DNA from 2 places in the Micromonospora aurantiaca ATCC 27029 genome. Region 1 is predicted to be linked to the other one. Evidence: predicted binding sites of a transcription regulator. Region 1 holds the regulator's gene; the other holds the start of a gene.
What was found. Region 1 encodes HspR, which represses chaperone genes until heat shock. Its sites were predicted from a motif close to TTGAGTNNNNNNNACTCAA; they were not measured.
Positions count from the first base shown of each region.

Region 2: lon (endopeptidase La) is a predicted target of HspR. The motif match lies at 8,334-8,352, and genes of this name have one in related genera.

Region 1 is NC_014391.1:152,037-164,088, reverse strand. It holds gene MICAU_RS00815 (winged helix-turn-helix domain-containing protein) at 67-285, shown strand; gene MICAU_RS00810 (cation:proton antiporter regulatory subunit) at 367-867, shown strand; gene MICAU_RS00805 (cation:proton antiporter) at 873-2,090, shown strand; gene MICAU_RS00800 (hypothetical protein) at 2,255-2,683, shown strand; gene MICAU_RS00795 (hypothetical protein) at 2,914-3,120, opposite strand; gene MICAU_RS00790 (heat shock protein transcriptional repressor HspR) at 3,297-3,737, opposite strand; gene dnaJ (molecular chaperone DnaJ) at 3,762-4,949, opposite strand; gene grpE (nucleotide exchange factor GrpE) at 5,029-5,766, opposite strand; gene dnaK (molecular chaperone DnaK) at 5,815-7,677, opposite strand; gene MICAU_RS00770 (GTPase family protein) at 7,888-9,705, shown strand; gene MICAU_RS00765 (GTPase) at 9,821-11,524, shown strand; gene MICAU_RS00760 (hypothetical protein) at 11,577-12,052, shown strand, end outside.
Region 2 is NC_014391.1:3,841,944-3,853,995, forward strand. It holds gene MICAU_RS17060 (glycoside hydrolase family 43 protein) at 1-672, shown strand, start outside; gene MICAU_RS17065 (2'-5' RNA ligase family protein) at 710-1,243, opposite strand; gene MICAU_RS17070 (response regulator transcription factor) at 1,288-1,893, opposite strand; gene MICAU_RS17075 (sensor histidine kinase) at 1,890-3,035, opposite strand; gene MICAU_RS17080 (hypothetical protein) at 3,168-3,995, shown strand; gene MICAU_RS17085 (DEAD/DEAH box helicase) at 4,114-5,871, shown strand; gene lon (endopeptidase La) at 5,975-8,311, opposite strand; gene MICAU_RS17095 (histone-like nucleoid-structuring protein Lsr2) at 8,546-8,893, shown strand; gene MICAU_RS17100 (hypothetical protein) at 9,100-10,335, opposite strand; gene MICAU_RS17105 (PDDEXK family nuclease) at 10,650-11,516, opposite strand; gene MICAU_RS17110 (DICT sensory domain-containing protein) at 11,623-12,052, shown strand, end outside.

The DNA of each region.
Region 1 (12,052 bases):
ACCCACAATTGCTTGAGGTTGGAGGTGGGTGCATGGTCGAATGGGCATGCCATCCGGGGAGTGTGTATGCCCAAGCAGCAGTACCAAGTGCTCGCAGACGAACTGAAGAGCAAGATCGATTCGGGAGAGTGGCCACCCGGCACCAAGCTGCCGAGCCGCGCCCAACTGTGCAAGGAATACGGCGTCTCCGACACGGTCGTCGGCAAGGCGATGATGATCCTGCGCGCGACCGGCCTCACCGAGACGCTCGAAGGTGTCGGCGTGTTCGTGGCCGAACGGACCTAGACGAGCCGCCCGAGCCGCATCGTGCAGTCTGTAGTTCGGCCCCGGACGCGGTGCGTGCGTGGCAGCGGTAGCCTCACCGACGTGCGAGTACGTGTCGAACAGACCGCCCTGCCCGGGATCGGCGTACGTCATGATCTGATGACGGAGTCCGGCCGCCGGCTCGGCGTGGTCTCCCACCGCAATGGCCGCCGCGACCTGGTCCTATACGACCCGGACGATCCCGACTCCTGCCAACATGACATACCCCTGACCGACGACGAGGCGGAGGCGCTCGCCGACATCCTCGGCGCGTCGCTGATGCTGGGTCAGCTCTCCGGGCTGCGCGAGCAGGCCGCCGGGCTGCTGACCGAGCAGATCGCCATGCCGGCGGGGTCGAAGTACGTCGGCAGGCGGCTCGCAGACACCAAGGCACGCACCCGGACCAGCGCGTCGATCGTGGCCGTGCTGCGTCAGGGCGCCGTGAACGTCTCGCCCGATCCCACCTTCCGGTTCGAAGCCGGCGATGTGGTCGTCGTGGTCGGTACCCGTCAGGGGCTCGACGGCGTGACCGCGATCCTCGCCGAGACCGATCCGGACGGCTGACGCGTATGCACGAAACCACAATCCTGCTCATCGAGGTCGGTGCGCTGCTGCTCCTGCTCGGCCTGCTCGGCCGGCTGAGCCGTCGCTTCGGCGTGTCGCCCATCCCCCTGTACCTGCTCGCCGGCCTGGCGTTCGGGCACGGTGGTCTGCTGCCGCTCAACGCCAGCGAGGAGTTCTTCGCAGTCGGCGCCGAGATCGGCGTGATCCTGCTGCTGGTCATGCTCGGCCTGGAGTACAGCGCGAACGAGCTGGTGGGCAACCTCCGGTCCGCCGCGCCGGCCGGCCTGATCGACGCGGTGTTCAACGCGCTGCCCGGGTTCGCCTTCGCGCTCCTGCTCGGCTGGGGCTGGGTGGCGGCGGTGGTGCTCGCGGGCGTGACCTGGGTGTCGTCGTCCGGCGTGATCGCGAAGGTGCTCGGCGACCTGGGCCGGGTCGGTAACCGGGAGACCCCGGTGATCCTCTCCGTCCTGGTGATCGAGGACCTGGCGATGGCCCTCTACCTGCCGCTGGTCACCGCGCTGCTCGCCGGGGTCGGCCTGATGAAGGGCGGCATCGCGCTCGCCGTCGCGGTGTTCACCGTGGTCGTCGTGCTGGCCGTGGCGATCCGGTACGGCCACCTGATCTCCGCCGCGCTCTCCGCCAAGGATCCGGAGGCGCTGCTGCTCGGCGTGCTCGGCCTGACCCTGCTGGTCGCCGGTGTCGCGGCCAAGCTCCAGGTGTCGGCGGCGGTCGGCGCGTTCCTGGTGGGCATCGCGCTGTCCGGGCCGGTGGCGCACCACGCCACCGAGCTGCTCTCCCCGCTGCGTGATCTGTTCGCCGCGGTCTTCTTCGTGTTCTTCGGGCTGGTCACCAACCCGTTGGACATGCCGCCGGTGCTGCTGCCCGCGCTGCTGCTCGCAGTGGTGACCATGGCGACGAAGGTGGCCACCGGCTACCTGGCCGCCCGCCGGGCCGGGATCGCCGAGCCCGGACGCTGGCGGGCCGGTCTGGCGCTGACCCCGCGCGGAGAGTTCTCCATCGTCATCGCCGGGCTGGCCGTCGCGGCCGTCTACCCGGTGGAGCCGAAGCTCGCCGCGCTCGCCACCGCGTACGTGTTGATCACGGTGGTGACCGGGCCGCTGCTCGCCCGCCTGCCGGACAGCCCGTGGTTCAAGCAGTGGCTGCGCACCCGCGCCGCCGCCGCACGGCCGCCCGCGCCGCTGCCCCTGGGCACCGGCGACTGACCGGGCCGGGCCGGATCAGCCGCAGGGCAGATCCGGCCCGGCGTTGTCAAATTGATCCCGGGAAGGTCTACCCCTGCTCCGTCCAACCGCGTTAACGTTTCGGCCCAGCAGCCAGGGTCCGCGGGTGGCCTGCGCCCCCGCCAGCGCAAGCGGAAGGTCGGCCGGTGAGCGTGCAGGAAGAGACGTTCCGCGGCTTCGCCAACCCGGTCGATCCCTCGCCCGCCGAGCTTCGGGCGTGGGCCTATCAGCCGGATTCGGTGCCGCTGACCTCGATGCCGCCCGACTGGGATCTGCTGGTCGCCGGTGACCATCTGGTGCAGACGCTGTTCGATCTGGCCATGGACCAGGGCTGCCCGGCGCGGCGGTTCACGCTGCACTGCCTCTACATCTACGCCGCCGACGGCATCCGGACGAACTTCCGCGCCCACCCCAAGCGCCGGTTCCGCAGGCTGGTCGAGCAGGCCGAGAAGTCCGGCGACGACCTGATGCGCAACTGGGCGCACAACAGCCGGGTGCTGCTCGCCCGGCCGGATCTCTTCGTCTACCGGGACTGGTGCGAGGGCGGCCTGGTCCGGGAGAACCGCCGCCTCTGACCACCTCGACCCGCCCACGTCGACCTCGCTGGCCACGTCGACCCGACCGGCCTGGTCGATCATGAACTTGGCGGTGTTTGGTGTCCGGTTTGTCGCCGCCAACTTCATGATCGACCGCGAGGGCGGGTGCGTGGTGCCCGCCCGGAGCGGCCCGACGTCCCGGCCGGCCTTGCAGAACACGAACGGGCCGGGATCCCCCGTGGATCCCGGCCCGCACGTCGACGGATCGCCTAGGTCGACCCGCCCTGCTTCTTGCGCCGCTCGTCGTCCCGCGCCCGGTCCACGCCGTGGTCCGTCTGGTCGGCGAAGCGCCCTTCCTTGACCTTGTCGCTGAAGCGTCCCTCGGTGACCCGGTCGAACCGCTCGCGCACGTTCTCGGCCACCTTCTCCAGCCGTTCCTCCGCGCGCTCGGCCACCTTCTTCGCCGGTTCCGTCATGACTCCCCCCGCCAGCCCGGAATCCGCTTTGGGGCTTTTGCCCCTACGGAAAAGCCTAGTTGACCCCGCTCTGCCGTACCCCGCTTTCCCCTGACCCGGCCCGCGAACCGACCGGGGAACGACGAAGGCCGGCGCGGCCCCGGGGGAGCGGGGCGCGCCGGCCTTCAGGTACGGAATCAGCGGTCGGGAGCGCGGCGCGGACGCCAGACGACGAGCGCGGTGGATGTGCGGTTGGTGGGCACGAGGTCGCCGCGGGGGAAGCCACCGAGCGACTCCAGCTCGGCGATCCGCCGGTACGCGGCGTCCAGTTCCGCCTCCAGCCGGGCCACCCGCTGCTGCGCCTCTTCGAGCAGCCGCTCCAACCCGATGATCCGCTTGACCCCGGCCAGGTTGATCCCGTCGTCCTGGCTGAGCCGCTGCACCTCGCGGAGCAGCACCACGTCCCGGACGCTGTACCGGCGACCGCCGCCGGACGCCCGGCCGGCCTGCACCAGGCCCAGCCGGTCGTACTGGCGCAGCGTCTGGGGGTGCATCCCCGCCATCCGCGCGGCCACCGAGATCATCAAGACCTTGGCCTCGTATGCCTGGTCACCCGAGCCGACGTACTCCTCCGACATGCCCGCTCACCTCCGGTGCCGCCGTCAACTGAATCGACGTACCCGCGCGTCGAGATGTTCCCGCGCGGCGGGCGGAGTCTGCGCCGCGAAGGTCTCCAGCGCCGCCCGCGCCTCGTCCGAGATCTTCGCCGGAACCACCACGTCGAGCGTGACCAGCAGGTCACCGGCGCGGCCGTCCTTGCGTACGACGCCCTTGCCGCGGGCGCGCAGCACCCGCCCGCTGGGCGTACCCGGTGGCACCCGCAGGGTCACCGTCCCGTCCAGGGTCGGCACGCGCAGGTCCGTGCCGAGAACCGCCTCGGCGTACGTGATCGGGACGTTCAGGGTCAGGTCGTCCCCGGTGCGCCCGAACAGCTCGTCCGGGCGGACCTTCACCTGCACGAACAGGTCGCCCGCCGGACCGCCCCGCTCGCCGGGCTCACCTCGGCCGGCCAGGCGGATCCGCTGCCCGTCCGACACCCCGGCGGGGAAGCGGACGTGCAGCGTGCGGGTCTTGGTGACCCCGCCGGTGCCGTGGCACTCCGGGCACTTCTCCTCGACGATCGTGCCGACACCCTGGCAGTTGCGGCACGGCTCGGAGAAACTGAACGAACCCTGGTTGCGGGTGGTCACGCCGGCACCGTGGCAGACCGGGCAGGCCACCGGCTGGGTGCCGGGCTTCGCGCCGTTGCCGTGGCAGGTGTCGCAGACGCCGGGCGCGCGCAGCGTCAGCGGCAGCGTGACGCCGCGTACCGCGTCTTCGAAGTCGAGCGCCACCTCGGTCTCGACGTCCCGGCCGCGGGCCGGGCCGCGCGGACGTGCCGGACCGCCGCCACCTGCACCGCCGGAGAAGATCGAGCTGAACAGGTCGGTGAAGCCGCCGCCGCTGAACCGGCTGTCCCCACCCCCGGCGCCGCCGCCGAACAGGTCGGAGACGTCGAACGGCATGCCGCCCGGCTGGCCCGCACCGCGGGCGCTGCGCCGGAAGGCGCCGGAGCCGAACAGCGAGCGCATCTCGTCGTACTCACGGCGCTTCTTCTCGTCACCGAGCACCGCGTACGCCTCGGAGACGGTCTTGAACCGCTCCTCGGCGCCGGTGTCGCCGGGGTTGTGGTCCGGGTGCGACTCCCGGGCCAACTTGCGGTACGCCTTCTTGATCTCGTCCGAGGAGGCGGACTTGTCCACGCCCAACGCGGCGTAGTAGTCCTTCTCGATCCAGTCCTTGGAACTCACCGGTCCACCCCCTTCCACGGGTCGAACCCCGGTCGTCCCGCCCGCCCCGTGCGGGCGGGCGGGACGTCACGGGTCGGCACTACTCCGGGTCCGCGACCGCGACCATGGCGGGCCGCAGCAGCCGCTCGCCGAGCTGGTAACCACGGCGCATGACCTGGACGCAGGTCGGCTCCGTCACGTCGGCGGAGGTCTGGTGCGCCACCGCCTCGTGCCGGGTCGGGTCGAACGGGTCACCCGTCTCACCGAACGCGGTCAGGCCGAACTTCGCGAGCGCGCCGGTGAGCTGCTCGGCCACGCTGCCGAACGGTCCCACCAGGTCGCCGTGCTCACGGGCCCGGTCCAGGTCGTCGAGGATCGGCAGCAGCGCGGTGAGCACCGCCCCGGTGGCCTGCTCCTGAACCAGGTTGCGGTCCCGGTCGACCCGCTTGCGGTAGTTGGCGTACTCCGCGGTCACCCGCTGGAGGTCGCGGGTGCGCTCCTCCAGGTCGGTGCGGAGCGACTCCAGCTCGGCGCCGAGCGGCGCGTCCGGGCCGGTCCCGCCGTTCGGCTCGGCGGGCGAGTCGACCACGGTCGGACCGCTGACCTCGGCCTCGCCGCCGATCTCGTCGACCACGACCTCGGCCTCCTCGACCAGCCCTTCGGCGGGCGCGTCGGCGGCCGCGTCGGCCGCCGAGGCGTCGTTCGCCGGCTGCTCGGTCACCTTGCCGAGCTTGCGCTTGTCGCGGATGACGACCCGGGGTTCGTCGCCGGTGTCCTTCCCGGCGCCCGGCGCCGACCCGGTGGCACCCGGGCCGGCCGCTCGTGGCTTGTCCGTCATGCGGTTACCTCATCCCTCTGCCGTGCGAATCGTGTCCGGGACCGGATGTCACTTCTTGTCCTCGTCCACGATCTCCGCGTCGACCACGTCGTCGTCGCCACCGGCCTTCGGGCCACCGGCCGCACCCGCGCCGGCACCCGGCCCGGCCGCGCCCGGTGCGGTCTGCTCGCCCTCCTGCTGCTGGGCGTAGAGCAGCGAGCCCGCCTGCTGGGAGACCTGCGCCAGCTTCTCGTGCGCGGACTTGATCTTCTCGATGTCCTGCCCGCCGAGGGCGCTGCGCAGCTCGCCGAGCGCCTCGTTGAGCTGGTCACGGTTCTCGCCGGGCAGCTTGTCGCCGCTCTCGGCGAGGAACTTCTCGGTCTGCCACTGGAGCGCCTCGGCCACGTTGCGGGTCTCGGCCTCCTCGCGGCGGCGCTTGTCCTCGCCGGCGTGCTCCTCGGCGTCCCGGCGCATCCGCTCGATGTCGTCCTTCGGCAGCGAGGAGCCGCCGGTGATCGTCATCTTCTGCTCCTTGCCGGTGCCCAGGTCCTTGGCGTGCACGTTCACGATGCCGTTGGCGTCGATGTCGAACGTGACCTCGATCTGCGGCACGCCGCGCGGGGCCGGCGGGAGACCGGTCAGCTCGAAGGTGCCGAGCTTCTTGTTGTAGGCGGCGATGTCCCGCTCGCCCTGGAAGACCTGGATCAGCACCGACGGCTGGTTGTCGTCGGCCGTGGTGAACACCTCGGAGCGCTTGGTCGGGATGGTGGTGTTGCGCTCGATGAGCTTGGTGAAGATGCCGCCCTTGGTCTCGATGCCCAGGCTCAGCGGGGTCACGTCGAGCAGCAGGACGTCCTTGACCTCGCCCTTGAGCACACCGGCCTGGAGCGCGGCGCCGACGGCGACGACCTCGTCCGGGTTGACGCCCTTGTTCGGGTCGCGGCCGGTGAGCTGCTTGACCAGGTCGGTCACGGCCGGCATGCGGGTCGAGCCGCCGACCAGGATGACGTGGTCGACGTCGGAGATCTTGATGCCGGCGTCCTTGACGGCCTGCTCGAACGGGCCCTTGCAGCGGTCCAGCAGGTCCTGCGTCATGCGCTGGAACTCGGCGCGGCTGAGCGTCACGTCCAGGTGCAGCGGGCCGGCCGAACCGGCCGTGATGTACGGCAGGTTGATGTTGCTGGTGGTCGCGGCGGACAGCTCGATCTTGGCCTTCTCGGCGGCCTCCTTGAGCCGCTGCATGGCCATCTTGTCCTGCGAGAGGTCGATGCCGTGCTCGCCGCGGAACGTCTTCACCAGGTGGTCGATGATGCGCTGGTCCCAGTCGTCACCACCGAGCTGGTTGTCACCGCTGGTGGACTTGACCTCCACCACGCCCTCGGCCAGCTCCAGCAGGGACACGTCGAAGGTGCCGCCACCGAGGTCGAAGACCAGGACGGTCTGCTCCTTGGAGCCCTTGTCCAGGCCGTACGCCAGGGCCGCCGCGGTCGGCTCGTTCACGATCCGCAGCACGTTGAAGCCGGCGATCTCACCGGCCTCCTTGGTGGCCTGGCGCTGCCCGTCGTTGAAGTAGGCCGGGACGGTGATCACCGCGTCGGTGATCTGCTCGCCCAGGTACGCCTCGGCGTCCCGCTTGAGCTTCATCAGCGTGCGCGCCGAGATCTCCTGCGGGGTGTACTTCTTGCCGTCGATGTCGACGGTCCAGTTGGTGCCGATCTCACGCTTGACCGACCGGATGGTCCGATCGGGGTTGGTCACCGCCTGGCGCTTGGCGACCTCACCGACGAGCACCTCGCCGTTGCGGGCGAACGCGACGATCGAGGGAGTCGTACGCGAGCCCTCGGCGTTGGCGATGACGGTGGGCTCACCGCCCTCGAGAACGCTGACGCAGGAGTTCGTCGTGCCGAGGTCGATGCCGACCGCACGTGCCATGTTCGCTTCCTCGCTTCATAACGGGTGAGCAGGTCAGACGGCCTGCCCGGCGGGTCGCCCGGAAGCGACCGCACCACAAGTTGAGTGAACTTGACTCAATAGTGCCACGCGATCGCCAATCCGCAAGTCGGGGTTGAGCCGACCCGGCGCAACCCGACCGTTACTACTGTCCGGTTGTCTTACCTTGCGTCGGTCGGGCACGCTTTAGCGGTGACGACGCATGGCGATTCCGCCACCCGTGCCGGCGCGCCCGCCGTCGCAGCCCGCACCGGAGCCACCACGGGCGACGACCAGCCTGCTCACGCCGCCGACGGCCTGCCCGCCGCGCTCACCGGCCTGCGCGCGGCGATCGGTGCGGCCCGCTTCCCGCTCGCCCTGCCCTCGGCCGAGCCGGCCCGGCACGCCGCAACGAGCCTCACCGACCAGCTCGACGACTACCTGCTGCCCCGGCTGGCCCGGCTCGACGCCCCGCTCCTGGTGGTCGTCGGCGGTTCCACCGGCGCCGGCAAGTCGACGCTCGTCAACAGCCTGGTCCAGGCGCGGGTCAGCGCGGCGGGTGTGCTCCGCCCCACCACCCGCTCCCCGGTGCTGGTGTGCAGCCCGACCGACGCGGCCTGGTTCCGGCAGGGTGAGCTGCTGCCCGGTCTGACCCGGACCACCGAGCCCAGCGAGCAGCCGGGCACCCTGCACCTGGTCACCGCGCCGGCGCTGCCGCCCGGCCTGGCCTTCCTCGACGCGCCCGACATCGACTCGGTGGTCGACGCCAACCGGGCGCTCGCCGGTCAGCTGCTCGCCGCCGCCGACCTCTGGCTGTTCGTCACCACCGCCGCCCGGTACGCCGACGCCGTCCCCTGGGAACTGCTCCGCAGCGCCCGCGCCCGGGGCACCGCCGTGGCGATGGTGCTCGACCGGGTGCCCCCGGAGGCAGCCGACGAGGTCGCCGCCCACCTGTCCGAGATGCTCGCCGAGCAGGAGCTGGGCGCCTCGCCGCTGTTCGTGCTGCCGGAGACCTGGGTGGACGGGCAAGGGCTGCTGCCGGACCGGATCACCGCGCCGCTGAGCGACTGGTTCGCCCGGCTCGCCGCCGACGCCGAGGCCCGCGCCGCGGTGGTCCGGCAGACACTCGACGGCGCGCTGGCCGCGGTGCACCCGGTCGTCGAAGGGCTGGCCGAGGCCGCCGACGAGCAGGTCACCGCCGCCGACGCGCTGGACGAGCGGGTCCAGGCCGCGTACCGGAGCGCGGAGCGGAGCGTCGACCAGGGGCTCAGGGACGGCCGGCTGCTGCGCGGCGAGGTGCTGGCCCGCTGGCAGGAGTTCATCGGCACCGGCGACTTCTTCCGCGGGCTGGAGGCCCGCATCGGGCGCCTGCGCGACCGGGTGGTCGCGGCGGTCACCGGGCGGCACGCTCCCGCCGCGGAACTGCGTACCGCGATCGAGTCCCAGCTCGTCACGCTGCTGCGCGGGGTGGCCGCCGAGGCGGCGGAGAACGCGTACACCGGCTGGAAGGCGCACCCGGCGGGCGCGGCGCTGCTGGAGCCCGACCTGGCCCACCCCTCGGCCGACCTGCCGGAGCGGGCCGAGCAGCTGGTCCGCGACTGGCAGCGCGGCGTGCTGGAGCTGGTCCGGGTCGAGGGCGGCGACCGGCGGTTCGTGGCCCGCACGGCCGCGTACGCGGTGAACGCCACCGGCCTCGCCGTCATGATCGGCGTGTTCGCCTCCACCGCGTTCATCCCGACCGGGCTGGAGGTCGCCGCGGGCACCGGCACGGCGGTCGCCGGGCAGACCGTGCTCCAGGCGATCTTCGGTGACCAGGCGGTGCGCAACCTGGCCCGCAAGGCCCGCGTCGACCTGCTCGACCGGGTCGGCAAGCTGCTGGCCGAGGAGGCCGAGCGCTACCTGAGCCGCACCGAGGCCGAGCGCCCCGCAGCCAACGCCGGCGCTGCGCTGCGCTGGGCCGCCGTCGAGGTCGAGCGGGCCCGGCACCGCAGCGGCCTGTTCCCGGCCCCCGAGCAGGACGGTCGCCCGTGAGCGCGAGGAGTGAGCCGGTCCTGCGAGCCCCGCAGTCGCGAGCAAGGACCGGCACCGTGAGCGCGAGGAGTGAGCCGGTCCTGCGAGCCCCGCAGTCGCGAGCAAGGAACGCACCGTGAGCGCGAGCAAGGACGGCACCGTGGGCAACATTGTGGGACGGATGCGCGAGGCGATGCGGGGCGAGCAGCGGGTCGACCCGGACACCCTGATCGAACGGCTGACAGCGATCCAGCGGTTCCTCGGCGCGGTGGACGGCCACGTGCCCGACGCCCAGCTCGTCGCCGCGCACACGGTGGTCGAGCGCGCCGGTGACCGGCTCGCGCTCTCCGGCCGCCACACGGTGGTCGCGCTCGCCGGCGCGACCGGCAGCGGCAAGTCGAGCCTGTTCAACTCGCTGGCGCGGCTCGACCTGTCGCCGGTGGGCGTACGCCGGCCGACCACCGGTGTGGCGCACGCCTGCGTGTGGGGCCCGCTCGACGGCGCGGTCCGGCTGCTCGACTGGGTCGGGGTGCTGCCCCGGCACCGGTTCGTCCGGGAGAGCCCGCTGGACGCCGACGACGAGTCGAACCTGCACGGCCTCGTCCTGCTCGACCTGCCCGACTTCGACTCGGTGCAGCACGGCCACCGGCTGGAGGTCGACCGCCTGCTCGGCCTCGTCGACCTCGTGGTGTGGGTGGTCGACCCGCAGAAGTACGCCGACCGCGTGATCCACACCAGCTATCTGCGCGAGTTCCACAGGCACAAGGACGTCACGGTCGTGGTGCTCAACCAGGCCGACCGGCTGCACCCGACCGAGCTGCCGAAGGTCCTCGACGACCTGCGCCGGCTGCTCGACGCCGACGGGCTCGGCGGGGTGCCGCTGCTGCCCACCGTCGCGGTGGACCCGAACGGGCTGGAGGGACTGCGGACCGAGCTGGAGCGTACGGTCGCCGAACGGCAGGCCGCCTTGCGCCGGCTCTCCGGCGACGTGGACGCCGTGGTGGCCGATCTCGAACCGCTCGTGGGGCCGGAGCCGCCGCGCACCCGGCCCGGTGACGCCTCGGCGCAGGAGCTGACCCGGGCACTGGCCGGGGCGGCCGGGGTGCCGACCGTGGCGGCGGCGGTCGAGGGCGCGTACCGGCATCGGGCAGTGAGCAACACCGGCTGGCCGCTGCTGCGGAGCTGGCGCAAGCTGCGGCCGGATCCGCTGCGCCGGCTGCACCTGCCCGGGCGGGATCCGGACGCGCCCGCGGAGAGCCTGGTCGCGGCCACCTCCGTACCCGATCCGACAGCCGCGCAGCGCTCGGCGCTGACGCTGGCGATCCGCGCGGTGGCCGAGCGGTCCGGTATCGGTCTGCCGGCGCCGTGGCCGACCGCGGTGACCGCCGCGGCCCGGGCCCGGCAGGCCGACCTGCCGGGCGCGCTCGACCACGCGGTCGCCGCGACCGACCTGGGCATGGACCGGCGGCCCGGCTGGTGGCGGGTGGTGGGCGTGCTCCAGTGGGTGGTCACCCTCGCCGCGCTGGCCGGCCTGGTCTGGCTGCTCCTCGGGTACGCGGTGCGTCTGCTCGGCCTGCCGCCGCTCGAACACCCGACGCTCGGTGTGGTGCCCTGGCCCACGGTCCTGCTGCTCGGCGGCCTGCTGGCCGGGCTGCTCGTCGCGGCGGTCACCCGGCCGGTGGTGGGGTGGGCCGCCCGGCGGGCCCGGCGGCGGGCGGAGGAGCGCCTGCTCACCTCGGTGGGCAGCGTCGGGGAGAAGTACGTGCTGGACCCGGTCTGGGCGGTGCTGGCGCGCTACGGCACGGCCCGGGACGCACTGCGCGAGGCGGGACGGCGCTGAACCCGGCGTGCTGACCGGTGTGGGGGCGGCCGGTGCGGCGTAGGGTCGATGCATGGCCACGCCACAGACCCCCTACGACGCGGTGCTGCACGCCGCGCGCGACGTGACGAGGCTCGACTCGGCCCTGGACGCGGAGATGCTCGGCGCGGCGTTGCTGGGCAGCGTCTACGCCGTCGCGGAGCACGACCGGGAGCGGGCCGTCCGCGAGTTCGTCAGCGGCTTCCTCGCCGCCACGTCCCGGCGCCGCAGCGCCGCCGCGACCACCCTGCGGGCCGTCTTCGCCGCCCTGGTGCCCGACGCCGAGGGCGCTGCCCGGGTCCGGCCCGGCGCGTACGCCCCGTCGTGGGCCGGCCAGCTCGGCCGGGTGCGCGTCACCGGCGCCTGGGCCTACGGCGACGTGTACGGCGACCAGACCTCCTACCTCGCCACGTTCGCGTACGACGACGAGGAGGAAGGCGGCCCGGAGCACGCCCTGGTTGCCCTCGTCGACCACAACATCGGCATCACCAAGGACGTCTTCGTCGGCGG
Region 2 (12,052 bases), 3.3 Mb from region 1:
GACAACGTCAGCGCCGTCCGGCTGTACCGTCCGGCGCGGCACACCGTCCCCGACCCCCGGGTCGGACCGGTGCTGCGCGGCTACTCCGACGAGTTCACCGGCGGGCTCGACCCGGCGTGGCGGTGGGTACGCCCGGACCCGGCCGCCACCGTGTCCGGCGGCGCGCTGCGCTGGCCGGTGCAGGACGCCGACCTGTCCGGGGCCGGCAACACCGCAGGGGTGCTGCTGCGCGACGCCCCGGCCGGGAACTACGTCGCCGAGACCAAGGTGACGCTCGACCTGGGCGAGGACAGCGTGCGCAACTACCAGCAGGCGGGCCTGGTCGCGTACGTCGACGACGACCGGTTCGCCCGGCTGACCCAGGTGGCCATCTGGAACACCCGTCAGGTCGAGTACGGCTACGAGCTGCCGTTCGCCGGTCAGCCGGTGTACGGCGGCAGCATCGTCGGCACCCCCGGCACCACCACCTGGCTGCGGCTGGCCCACCGGGTCGACCCGGTCAACGGCGAGCACGAGTTCCGGGCCGGGTCCAGCCGCGACGGCAAGCACTGGACGTGGGGCGCGGTGTGGACGTTCCCGGCGGACACGACACCGCGGATCGGGCTGGTGGCGCACGGCGGGGCCACACCAGCGGTGACCGCCGAGTTCGACTACCTGCGCTTCCACCGCTGACGTCCAGGGCCGTCCCCTCCCCTGGGGGCGGCCCCGCTCAGCCGCCGGAACGAGGGCAGGCGGTGGTCAGCTCGCTGATGGTGCGGGTGTCGCCGTCGTAGCTGCGCGCCGCCACGAACGCCCCGGCCGGCGGATGTGCCCCGGCGACCGCCCGGGCCCGGCGCCGGTCCGCCGCGCCGAACCGCAGCGCCAGGCTCAGGTGCGGCACCCACCGGCCGGGCTGGTGCCACGAGTGCCCGCCGGACGCCTCGGCGAGCACGTCCCAGACCGCGCCGTGCAGCGCGACGAGCTGCGGGGTCGGGCGGACCAGCCACACCAGTGGCGCGCTGCCGTCGAGCACCGCCACCCGGCCCAGCCGCACCGGCAGCGGGAGCGCCGCGTCACAGAGGTCGGCCAGGCGCTGCTCGACGCCGGGCGGGAACTCCTCGACCGAGGCGAGCGTCAGGTGCGGCCGGTTCGTCGGGTGCGTGTTGCGGGCCAGGCTGGGCAGCCCGGCGGCGGCGAGCCGGTCCCAGGCGGCGCGAACCGCCGCTTCCAGTTCGGGAGAGCAGAGCAGTTCGACCGTCCGCACGTGATCAGGCTAGTCGGCGTCAGCCGCCCGCGACGCCCCGTACGTCAGAGCCAGCCGGCCTCGCGCGCCCGCCGTACCGCCTCCGCCCGGTCGGCGGCGCCGAGCTTCTGCACGCAGGCGCTGAGATGGTTGCGTACCGTTCCGGCGGCCAGATGGGTCCGCCGGGCGATCACCGCGACCGGGGTGCCCAGCTCGGCCAGCCGCAGCGTCTCCAGCTCGCGCGGCGTCAGCGGGCACTCCGGCAGGGTGAGCGCGTCGGCCGCGAGCGCGGGATCGACGTAACGCGCCCCGGAGTGCACCCGGCGGATCACGTCGGCCAGCGCGCCGCCGGGGGCGCCCTTCGCGAGGAACCCGCGTACCCCGGCGGTGAGCGCCGGCCGGAGCTGGGCGGGCCGGCCGTGTCCGGTGAGGATCACCGGCGCGCAGCCGGGCAGCGCCCGGGTCAGCTCGGCGGCGACCTCGACGCCGCCGGGCGGCGGCATCTCCAGGTCGAGCACGGCGACGTCGGGGCGGTGGGCAAGCGCCGCGTCCAGGGCGCTGCGCCCGTCGCGGGCGTGCGCGACCACCTCGATGTCCGGTTCCAGGTCGAGCAGCGCGGCCAGGGCGAGCCGGATCAGCTCCTCGTCGTCGGCCAGCAGTACCCGGATCACGGCGTCACCGGCACCGTCGCCACCAGGCTGAACACGCCGTCGGCGGCATCGGCCCGAACCCGTCCGCCGGCCGGGGCGAGCCGGTCGGCCAGGCCGCGCAGACCGCCGCTGAGCCGGTCCGGTCCGGCGTCGTCGCGGACGCCGTCGTTGCGTACGGTCAGCGTCACCACGCCGTCCTCCCGGGTGATCTCGATCCGGCACCAGCCGGCCCGGCTGTGCCGCAGCACGTTCGTCCCGGCCTCACGCAGCACGGCGGCCAGGTCGGCGGCGACCGCCGCGGGCACCTCACCGGCGGGCGGGACCACTGTCGTGCGGACGCCGCTGGAACGCAGCACCTCCCCCACCGCCGCGGCCTGCTCGGCCAGGTCGACCGCGCGGTAGCCGTGCACCGCCGCCCGGACCCGGGTCAGCGCCGAGCCGGCCAGCCGCCGGGCCTCGGCCGCCTCCCGGGCGGCCCGGCCGGCGTCGCGCGGCGCCAGCCGCTCCGCCAGCTCGGCCTTGAGCGCGATCACCGTCAGGTCGTGGCCGAGCAGATCGTGGACGTCCCGGGCGAAGCGCAGCCGTTCCTCGGCGGCGGCGAGGCGCGCCTGGGCGGCCTGCCCCTGCCGGGCCTCGACGAGCAGGTCCCAGAACCAGACCTGGACCCAGGTGAGCGCGGCGATCCCGGCGCCCACCACGCCGGTGACCAGCAGCGCCGTGGTCACCGGCCCGCCCGTCGACCAGGTGACGACGGCCGACACCGCGAGGACGCCGGCCGCCGCCACCACCGCGACGACGGGCCGGAACAGCAGCGGCGTCATGCCGACCAGGGACGCGCCCAGCCACGCCCAGGTGGGCCAGGTTCCGGCCGCGACCGGGCCGAGCAGCGGCAGGCTGAGCAGCGCCGCCGCGATCAGCGCGGCGTGCCGGCGACGACGGGCCGGTACGGGCAGCCACGGCGTGACCGCGGCGTGCAGCACCGCGATCTGGGCGACCGCGAATCCGAGCAGCCCGGCGGCGCCCAGCGCGACGCGTACCGGGTCGGGCTCGCGGGCCAGGCCGACGACGGGCAGCAGCACCGTGGTCCACACGTTCGTGGCCAGCGACAGCAGGGTGACCCGCCGGGCCCGGCGCAGCCGGTGGTCAGCGGAATCGACTGTCATGCCCGCCGATCCTAGGGCGTGCGGCGCCCCGCCCACCCCCGAGAAACGTCACGGCCGGACCGTGCGATCCGCACGGTTTCCCGATGACTGACGCGCCTTCTCCGGTGCGCCGGGCGGCGGCAGGGTCGGGGCATGACGGAGATGACTGTGGGCGTACCCCGGCGGTGGGCCGGGTGGGCGCGGACCCGGCACCTGGCCGGGATGGTGGTGGCGATGGTGGCCGGGATGGTGCTGCTCGGGCCGCTGTGGCAGGTGGGCGGGAACCTGCTGGGGGGTGCGGCGGTGCTGGCGCGGCCGGACGTGGGCGCGCTGGTGATGGCGACGAACATGGCGGCGGGCATGGCCGCGTGGATGTGGTACCGGGGAGACGGCCGGGCCGCCACCGCGGAGATGTCGGCGGCCATGTACGTGCCGTTCCTGCTGCTGCTCCCGCCCTGGTGGGCCGGGTGGGTCGGGGACGACACGCTGCTGCTCGGCGGCCACCTGCTGATGGTGCCGGCGATGCTGCTGGTGGCGCTGCGGCACCGGCACACGGCCACCGCGCCGCCGCGCCGGCACCCGGTCGCCGCGGCCGTGGCGCGCGGGTGGCCCGCCGGGCTGGGGCTGCTCATGACGGTGGACATGTGGTTCGCGCCCAGCGTCTTCGCGCCGTGGACGCTGCTGGTCCTGCCGGCCGGCTACCTGCTGATCGGCACCTGGCGGCGGCAGTGGGGCGACCGGCGCGCGCTGGCGGCGCAGCTCGCCGGGGCGGCCGTGTGGGGCGGCCTGGCGGTCGTGGCGATGATCGCGTCCGCCGACGTCGCCGGGGTGCTCGTCGGGGTGGGCTGGCTCGTCCACGCGGCCTGGGACGGCTGGTACCACCGCACCGGCGCGGTGGTACCGCGCGGGTACGCGCTGTGGTGCGCGGTGTTCGACGTCGGAGTGGGCCTCACCACGCTGCTGGCCGTCCTGTCCCGGTGATCCGGCGGGGGCACGGGGCCACGCCGGATCACCCGGAGGGGACGGCACACAGGTGGCGCGGCGAACGTTTGACCCGGTCGCCGCGACCGCCGCGCGGCGGTGATGAAAAGCTTGTCGCATGAACGCCGCACCGACCCCGACCGACCCCGCCCTTCCCGCCGACGCCGAGGACGGCATCGCCTTCGCCGATCTCGGGCTGCGCACCGAGTTGCTGGGCGCGCTGTCCGCGCTCGGCTACGAGGAACCGACGCCGATCCAGCGGGAGGCCATCCCCCCGTTGCTGGCCGGGCAGGATCTGCTGGGCCAGGCGGCGACCGGTACGGGCAAGACCGCCGCATTCGCGCTGCCGCTGTTGCAGCGGATGCCGGTGGGGCGGGCCGACGGCGACCCGGTGTCGCTGGTGCTGGTGCCGACGCGGGAGCTGGCCGTGCAGGTCTCCGAGGCGTTCCACCGCTACGGCAAGGACCTGGGCGCCCGGGTGCTGCCGATCTACGGCGGGCAGCCGATCGGCCGGCAGCTGCGTGCGCTCGACCACGGGGTGGACGTGGTGGTGGCGACGCCCGGCCGGGCGCTGGACCACATCGCCCGGGGCACGCTGCGGTTGGGCGCGCTGAGCACGGTGGTGCTGGACGAGGCGGACGAGATGCTCGACATGGGCTTCGCCGAGGACATCGAGGCGATCCTGGAGCACGCTCCGGCCGGCCGGCAGACGGTGCTGTTCTCGGCCACCATGCCGGCCCGGATCGACGGGCTGGCCCGGCAGCACCTGACCGACCCGGTCCGCATCCGGATCGAGCGGGAGCGGCCCGTCGCCGGGGAGGCGCCCCGGGTGCGGCAGAGCGCGTACATCGTGGCCCGGGCGCACAAGCCGGCCGCGCTGGGCCGGGTGCTGGACGTGGAGTCGCCCACCGCGGCGATCGTGTTCTGCCGCAGCCGGGAGGAGGTGGACCGGCTCACCGAGACGATGAACGGCCGGGGCTACCGGGCCGAGGCGCTGCACGGCGGGATGAGCCAGGAGCAGCGGGACCGGGTGATGGGCCGGCTGCGCGCCGGTACGGCGGACCTGCTGGTCGCCACCGACGTGGCCGCCCGTGGCCTGGACGTCGAGCAGCTCACCCACGTGGTCAACTACGACGTGCCGTCCGCCCCGGAGTCGTACGTGCACCGGATCGGGCGGGTCGGCCGGGCCGGGCGGGAGGGTGTGGCGATCACGCTCGCCGAGCCGCGTGAGCACCGGATGCTCAAGACCATCGAGCGGGTCACCGGCCAGCGGATCGCCATCGACAAGATCCCCACTGTCGCGGACATGCGTACCCGGCGGCTGGAGCTGACCCAGGGCGCGCTGCGGGAGAGCCTGCTGGAGGACGACCTCGACCCGTACCGGGCGATCGTGGAGTCGCTCACCGACGAGTTCGACCTGGTCGAGGTGGCGCTGGCGGCGGTGAAGCTGGCGCACGAGGCGACGTCGCCGGGCTCGGACGACGAGGAGGAGATCCCGCAGGTTCCGGTCCGGGGTCCGCGCGAGGGCCGCCCGGAGGCCGGCGGGCGGGGTGAGCGCCGGGGTCCGGCGCGCCCGCGTACCGGCGGCACCACCCAGGTCTTCATCGGTCTGGGCCGCCGGGCCGGGGTACGGCCGCAGGACCTGGTGGGCGCGATCACCGGGGAGACCCGCATCAGTGGCCGGGACATCGGCTCGATCGAGATCGCCGACCGGTTCTCGCTGGTCGAGGTGCCGCAGGGGGTCGCCGACGAGATCATCGCGGGGCTGCGCGGCACCACCATCAAGGGACGCAAGGCGACGGTACGCCGGGACCGGGACGGTGACGGGCCGGGCGAGCGCCGCGACCGGGGCTACGAGCGGCGCGACCGCCGCTGAGCCCGGCGCGACCGGCTTCCGTGCCGGTCGGCGTGGAGACCACAGGGGGCGGACCACGACGGCGCCCCGGCCACCGTGCGTACGGTGGCCGGGGCGACGGTCGTCAGGCCGCGGCGAGCGCCGGACCGTCCAGCGACTCCGTGCCGATCTCGACCGGGCGCAGCGCCAGTGCGAGCACGTCCGCCACGTCGGACAGGGTGTGCACGGTCAGCGCCTCCCGCACCTCGGCCGGCAGGTCGTCCAGGTCCGGCTCGTTGCGCTTCGGGATGATCACCTCGGTGAGGCCGGCCCGGTGCGCGGCGAGCAGCTTCTGCTTCACGCCGCCGATGGGCAGCACCCGGCCGGAGAGCGTCACCTCGCCGGTCATTCCGAACTCGGGCCGAACCGGCCGCCCGGTCACCAGTGAGGCCAGCGCGGTCACCATGGTGATGCCGGCGCTCGGGCCGTCCTTGGGCACCGCGCCCGCCGGGACGTGCAGGTGGATCCGCCGCCCGGCCAGCGCGTTCGGGTCCAGCCCGTAGCGCCGCCCGTTCGACCGCAGGTACGACCACGCGATGTGCGCGGACTCCTTCATCACGTCGCCGAGCTGGCCGGTGAGCGTCAGCCCCGGCTCACCCTCCATCGTGGTGGCCTCGATGAACAGCACGTCGCCACCGGCGCCGGTGACCGCGAGTCCGGTCGCCACGCCGGGTACTGCGGTCCGTTCGGCCGACTCCGGGGTGAACTTGGGCCGGCCCAGGTAGCGGGCCAGGTTGCCGGCGTCGACGTGCACCGGCGCGGAGTCCGTGGCGAGCGCGACCGCGACCTTGCGCAAGATCTTGGCGAGAGCGCGTTCGAGCTGCCGGACGCCGGCCTCCCGGGTGTACTCACCAGCGATCAGCGCCAGCGCCTCGTCGGCGACTGTGACCTCGTCGGTGGTCAGCCCGGCCCGTTCCCGCTGCCGGGGCAGCAGGTGGTCCCGGGCGATGGCGACCTTCTCGTCCTCGGTGTAGCCGTCCAGCGCGACCAGCTCCATCCGGTCCAGCAGCGGGCCGGGGATCGCCTCGACCACGTTGGCGGTGGCCAGGAACAGCACGTCGGACAGGTCGAGGTCGACCTCCAGGTAGTGGTCGCGGAACGTGTGGTTCTGCGCCGGGTCGAGCACCTCCAGCAGGGCCGCCGCCGGGTCGCCGGAGTAGCCGGCGGCCAGCTTGTCGACCTCGTCGAGCAGCACGACCGGGTTCATCGAGCCGGCCTCGCGCAGCGCCCGCACGATCCGGCCGGGCAGCGCGCCCACGTAGGTGCGCCGGTGACCGCGGATCTCCGCCTCGTCCCGGACACCGCCGAGGGAGACGCGGACGAAGTTGCGGCCCAGCGCCCGGGCGACCGACTCGCCGAGGCTGGTCTTGCCGACACCGGGCGGACCGGCCAGGGCCAGCACCGCGCCGGAACCGCGTCCGCCGACCACGCCGAGGTTGCGCTCCGCGCGCCGGTTGCGCACCGCGAGGTACTCCAGGATGCGGTCCTTCACGTCGGCCAGGCCGGCGTGGTCGGCGTCGAGCACGGCCCGGGCCGCGGCCAGGTCCATGTTGTCCTGGGTACGCGTGTTCCACGGCATCTCCAGGACGGTGTCCAGCCAGGTCCGGATCCAGCCCGCCTCGGGTGAGGCGTCACTGGCCCGCTCCAGCTTGCCGACCTCGCGCAGCGCCGCCTCGCGGACCTTCTCCGGCAGGTCGGCGGACTCCACCCGGGAGCGGTAGTCGGCGGAGCCGTCCGGCTCGTCCTCGCCGAGTTCCTTGCGGATCGCGGCGAGCTGCTGGCGGAGCAGGAACTCGCGCTGGGACTTCTCCAGCCCTTCGCGGACGTCGCTGTTGATCTGCTCGGTGACCTCCTGCTCGGCGAGGTGTTCCTTCACCCAGCCGACGAGCAGTTCCAGCCGGGCGGTGACGTCCGGCGCGGCGAGCAGTTCGGTCTTCTGCGTCAGGCTGAGCCAGGGCGCGTAACCGGCCGAGTCGGCCAGCTCGGACAGGTCGGTCATCCGCTCCATCGCGTCGATCACCTGCCAGGCGCCGCGCTGCTGCAGCACCGAGGTCATGAGCGCGCGGTACTCGCGGGCGAGTTCGCGGGCGCGGCCCGCCGGTGCGGGTTCGTCGAGTTCGGTCGCCTCGACCCAGAGCGCGGCGCCGGGGCCGGGCACGCCGGAGCCGATGCGGGCGCGGGTGAGACCGCGGACGACCGCCGCCGGTTCGCCGCTGGGCAGCCGGCCCACCTTCTCGATCGTGGCGACCACGCCGACGGAGCCGTACTCGCCGTCGAGGCGGGGTACGGCCAGGAGTTCCTTGTCGCCGGTGGCGCGGGCCGCGTCGACGGCGGCCTGGGTGGTCGGGTCGAGGGTCACCGGGATGACCATCCCGGGCAGCAGGACGGCGTCGGTCAGTGGGAGTACCGGAAGAGTTGCCATCGAACACCTGCCATCACGTTGGTTGAGCGTGTCTGGCTCAAGTAACAAAACGTGCCCCTTGTTCCGGGTTGTGACCCACGCCACTACGAAGGGCCGCGTTCCCGCGCTCCGCACCCAATGGCGGCGCCCTTTACCGCGACCCGCCGAATGGAAACAGTCGGCTATTGTTGCGGAATTACCGCGCGGTAGGTCAAACTCTTAGCCACACCCCGCCCGACACAGGGAGTAATGGCGATGGCAAGGAAAGTAATCACCGTTCTGACCGACGACCTCGACGGCGGAAAGGCCGATCGGACCGTCGAGTTCAGCCTGGACGGCGTGGCGTACACGATCGACGTCTCCGACGAGAACGCGGGCGTCCTGCGCAAGGCGCTGGATCCGTACATCAGCGCTGGCAGGCGAATCGGCCGGGGAGCGACCGAGGTCGCCCGCGGCGCCCGCCGCACCGCCCGGCCGAGCACCTCGGGAATGGACCGCGAGCAGAACCGCGCCATCCGGGAATGGGCCGCCAAGAACGGGTTCGAGATTTCCGAGCGCGGGCGCATCCCGGTGTCGGTGGTCGAGGCGTACAAGAACCGCTGACCGCCACCGGTTCACCGTCGGGCATCCCGGGGTCACGCTGAGAAATCGGCGGGGGCCCGATCGGCTTTCTACGGTCAGCGCTTTTCATCCGGCCGGATACCGCCGGCACGAAATTTCTTCCGGGATCACCTTCCACCGTGCCCGTACGCGGGAACGGCAGCGGCCGCCCGGAGGAGTCCCCCGGACGGCCGCTGCCGTTCGCCCGCTCAGTTGACCCGGATGCGCACCACGTCGATGGCGGGAGTCTGGTTGGCCCGCTCCATCATCGGGATGCGGTGCGAGCCGTCACCGGCCCAGACCGCGCACTGCGCCACGCCCGACTGCGCCAGGCCCGGAATCTGGATCAGCACGTCGTCCGGCTGGTTGCCGCCCCGCCCGTCCTCGGTGGCCACGAAGAAGGCCGGCACGTCCTGCGGGTTCGGAGGCTGCCGGGTGCTGCCGAGCATGCGGCAGGCGGTGTGGAAGTGGCCGCGCACCAGGCCCTGGCCGTTGAGCAGCGAGCTCTCCAGGTAGTAGCCGCCCTGGCCGGCGGCGAGGAAGCGGTCCCGCACCAGGTTCTTGGTGGTGACCCGGAGGGTGAACGGCTGGTTGCGCCGCACCTGGTTCGGGAACTGCGTGATCAGCAGCGACGGGTTGTTCGCCGCGGCGCCCACCTCACCGAACGCGGTGCTCACGCACCGGTTGCCGTTCTGGAAGCCGTCGTGCGCCTGGAGCTGGCTGCCGGAGCAGTCCTTGGCGAGCACGTTCAGGCCGTTGCCGCCACCGTTGTTCTGGCCGCCGCCGTTGTTGTTCCCGCCGCCGTTGTTCCCGCCGTTCTGACCGCCGTTGTTGTTGCCGCCGTTCTGACCGCCGTTGTTGTTCCCGCCGTTCTGGCCGCCGTTCTGCGGGGTGTCGGTCACCGCACACTGGGCGAGCTGGTCCAGGCCCTGCGGGCGCTGGGCGACCCGGCCGATGGCGGTGGCGATCCGGTTGAGCGCCGCGGTCCGCTTGTCCGCGAGCGGACGCAGGATCGCGTTGTTGATGAACTCGCCGCCCTTGCGGCCCTCCGCCGCGAGCCGCCGGTTCGCGTCGGCGATCTGCGACTCCAGCAGAGCCAGGGTGCGGTCCACCTCGGCACGGGCCTGACCGGGCACCTGCGGCAGCCGGCCCCGGACGTCCGGGCAGGCCACGGTCGGGGTGCCGGCGCCCGCGCCGCCCGCGTTGGTCTGCTGGCACTCGGCCGGCGACATCTGCCCGTCGCCCCAGTGGTTGCGGACCCAGCGGCCGTTCTGCCAGGTACGGGTGGTGCTGCCCTGGCCGTCCGGGGCGGTCGCCCCGGGGCTCGCGGGCACGCAGGACGCCGAGGCGGCGCGGGTGGTCGTCCGCCGGTCCTGGGCGGACGAGATCTGGGTGACGGCGACGATGCCGCCGAAGACCGCGAGCGTGCCGACAACCGCCAGCATCCGCTTGCTCCGCGCGTTACCGGATGACCGGCGCGCCCGTGTGGACCTGCGCATCGAATTGCTCTCCTTCACGATCCGGTAGTTGACTGGTGATCCCGGCGGACCGACGAATTCGGGGTGTGAGATCACTGCGACGCTCAGTCGCGCGTCAATGGCCGACGATGCCCTTTCCGCACCGTCTCCGCGCCGTCCGGGCGCGGCGGGGAAGATCTGCGTCCATTCCCGATGAGGTACGGAGCGCCGTCGGCGAAGGTTCAACCGGAGATCGGAAAAAAATCGAAAAGTCGCCGTCCTCGCCGGCGAGGACGGACGGCTCAGTCGGCGCAGAGGTGATCGAAGGCGAACCCGCCGTCGAAGGAGTCCCGCCGGGCGGCCAGCGCGCGTACCCGCCGGAGAAGCTCGTCGCGGTCCAGCAGGGACGGCGCGGCACCGTCGAGGTCACGCAACCGCTCCCCCAGCGCCACAGCCGCCAGGTCCTCGGCGAGCCGCCCCGGGTCGACGCCGCAGGAGAAACCGCGCGAGGTCAGCCGTACCCGCTCCAGCAGGCAACGGCCGGGCCGCACCTCGGCCCAGGCCCAGCCCTCCGCCGGACCGTCGGTCCAGCGCACGTGCAGGCCGCGCACGATCGGGTCGGCGATCCGGCCCGCCACGTACGCCTCGACCGCCTCGACCCGGGCCAGCGCGCCCAGGTCGTTCACCGGTCCGCGCCGGCCGTCCGGCAGCCGGCCGATGATGTCCCGGAAGCCGACCGTGTCACCGCCGTCCGGGTCGGTGCCGTCGGCGTACGCCCGCGCGTCCAGCACGTACTCGACGAACCGGCGGACCTGCTCCGCGCCGCCCAGCGTCGGCGACTCGACGCGCACCAGCGGCAGGCCGACGGCGACGCAGACCGCGTCGGTCAGCCGTTCGGACCGTCGCGCGGCCGATCCGTCGGGGGCGGGCACGGTGAACCGCACCGCGAAACGCGGCAGCCCGGTGTCGGCCGCGCAGACCACCAGGTCGAGCGACGCCCGCCCGGCGGTGCTCCACTGGCTGCCGGTGACCCCGGGCGGGCGGCCCTGCACCAGGTCGCCGAGCCGCCGCCCGGTGTGGCCGAGGTGGCCGGCACGGACCAGGGACGGCGCGGCGCCGGGCGGGATCGGCCGCAGCCAGGAGGCGGTCACGCTGCCTGTGCTCGTCATCTCGCCCCGATCCCCCTCGTCCGGTCGACGCCCGAGTGTAGGCCGTGCGGCACGACCGGTCCGGCCGACCGGTGCGCTACCGCGCCCGTCCCTCTAGGCTCTGCCCGTGCCCAGCGGACGGACCCCGGAACAGTTCACCAAACGCAGTCTCGTCACCGTCTCCCACGCCATCGAACGCGCGGCGCTCGCCGAGGCCGAGGACGGCCCTCTCGTCGTGCTCGCGCTGTTCCAGCGGCTGCCGTACTTCGCCCGGGAGCGCGAGGTCTACCGGCGCATCGCCGGCCGCGCCGCCGTGACGGTGGTGGCGATGGTCGGCGGACCGCCGCCCGACCTGCCCGACGGTACCTACGGCGTGGCGCTGGACGAGGCGGAGGCGCTGGCCCGGGAGTGGACGGTGGTGGCGCTGAGCCCGCGTTTCGGCGCCACACTCGTCGCGCACGACCGGGCCGAGGTGGCGCCCGCGCCGACGCTGGAGTCCGGCCGGCTGTTCGAGGGACGCTGGGGCTTCCGCCGCGACGAGGCGCTGCACGAGGCGA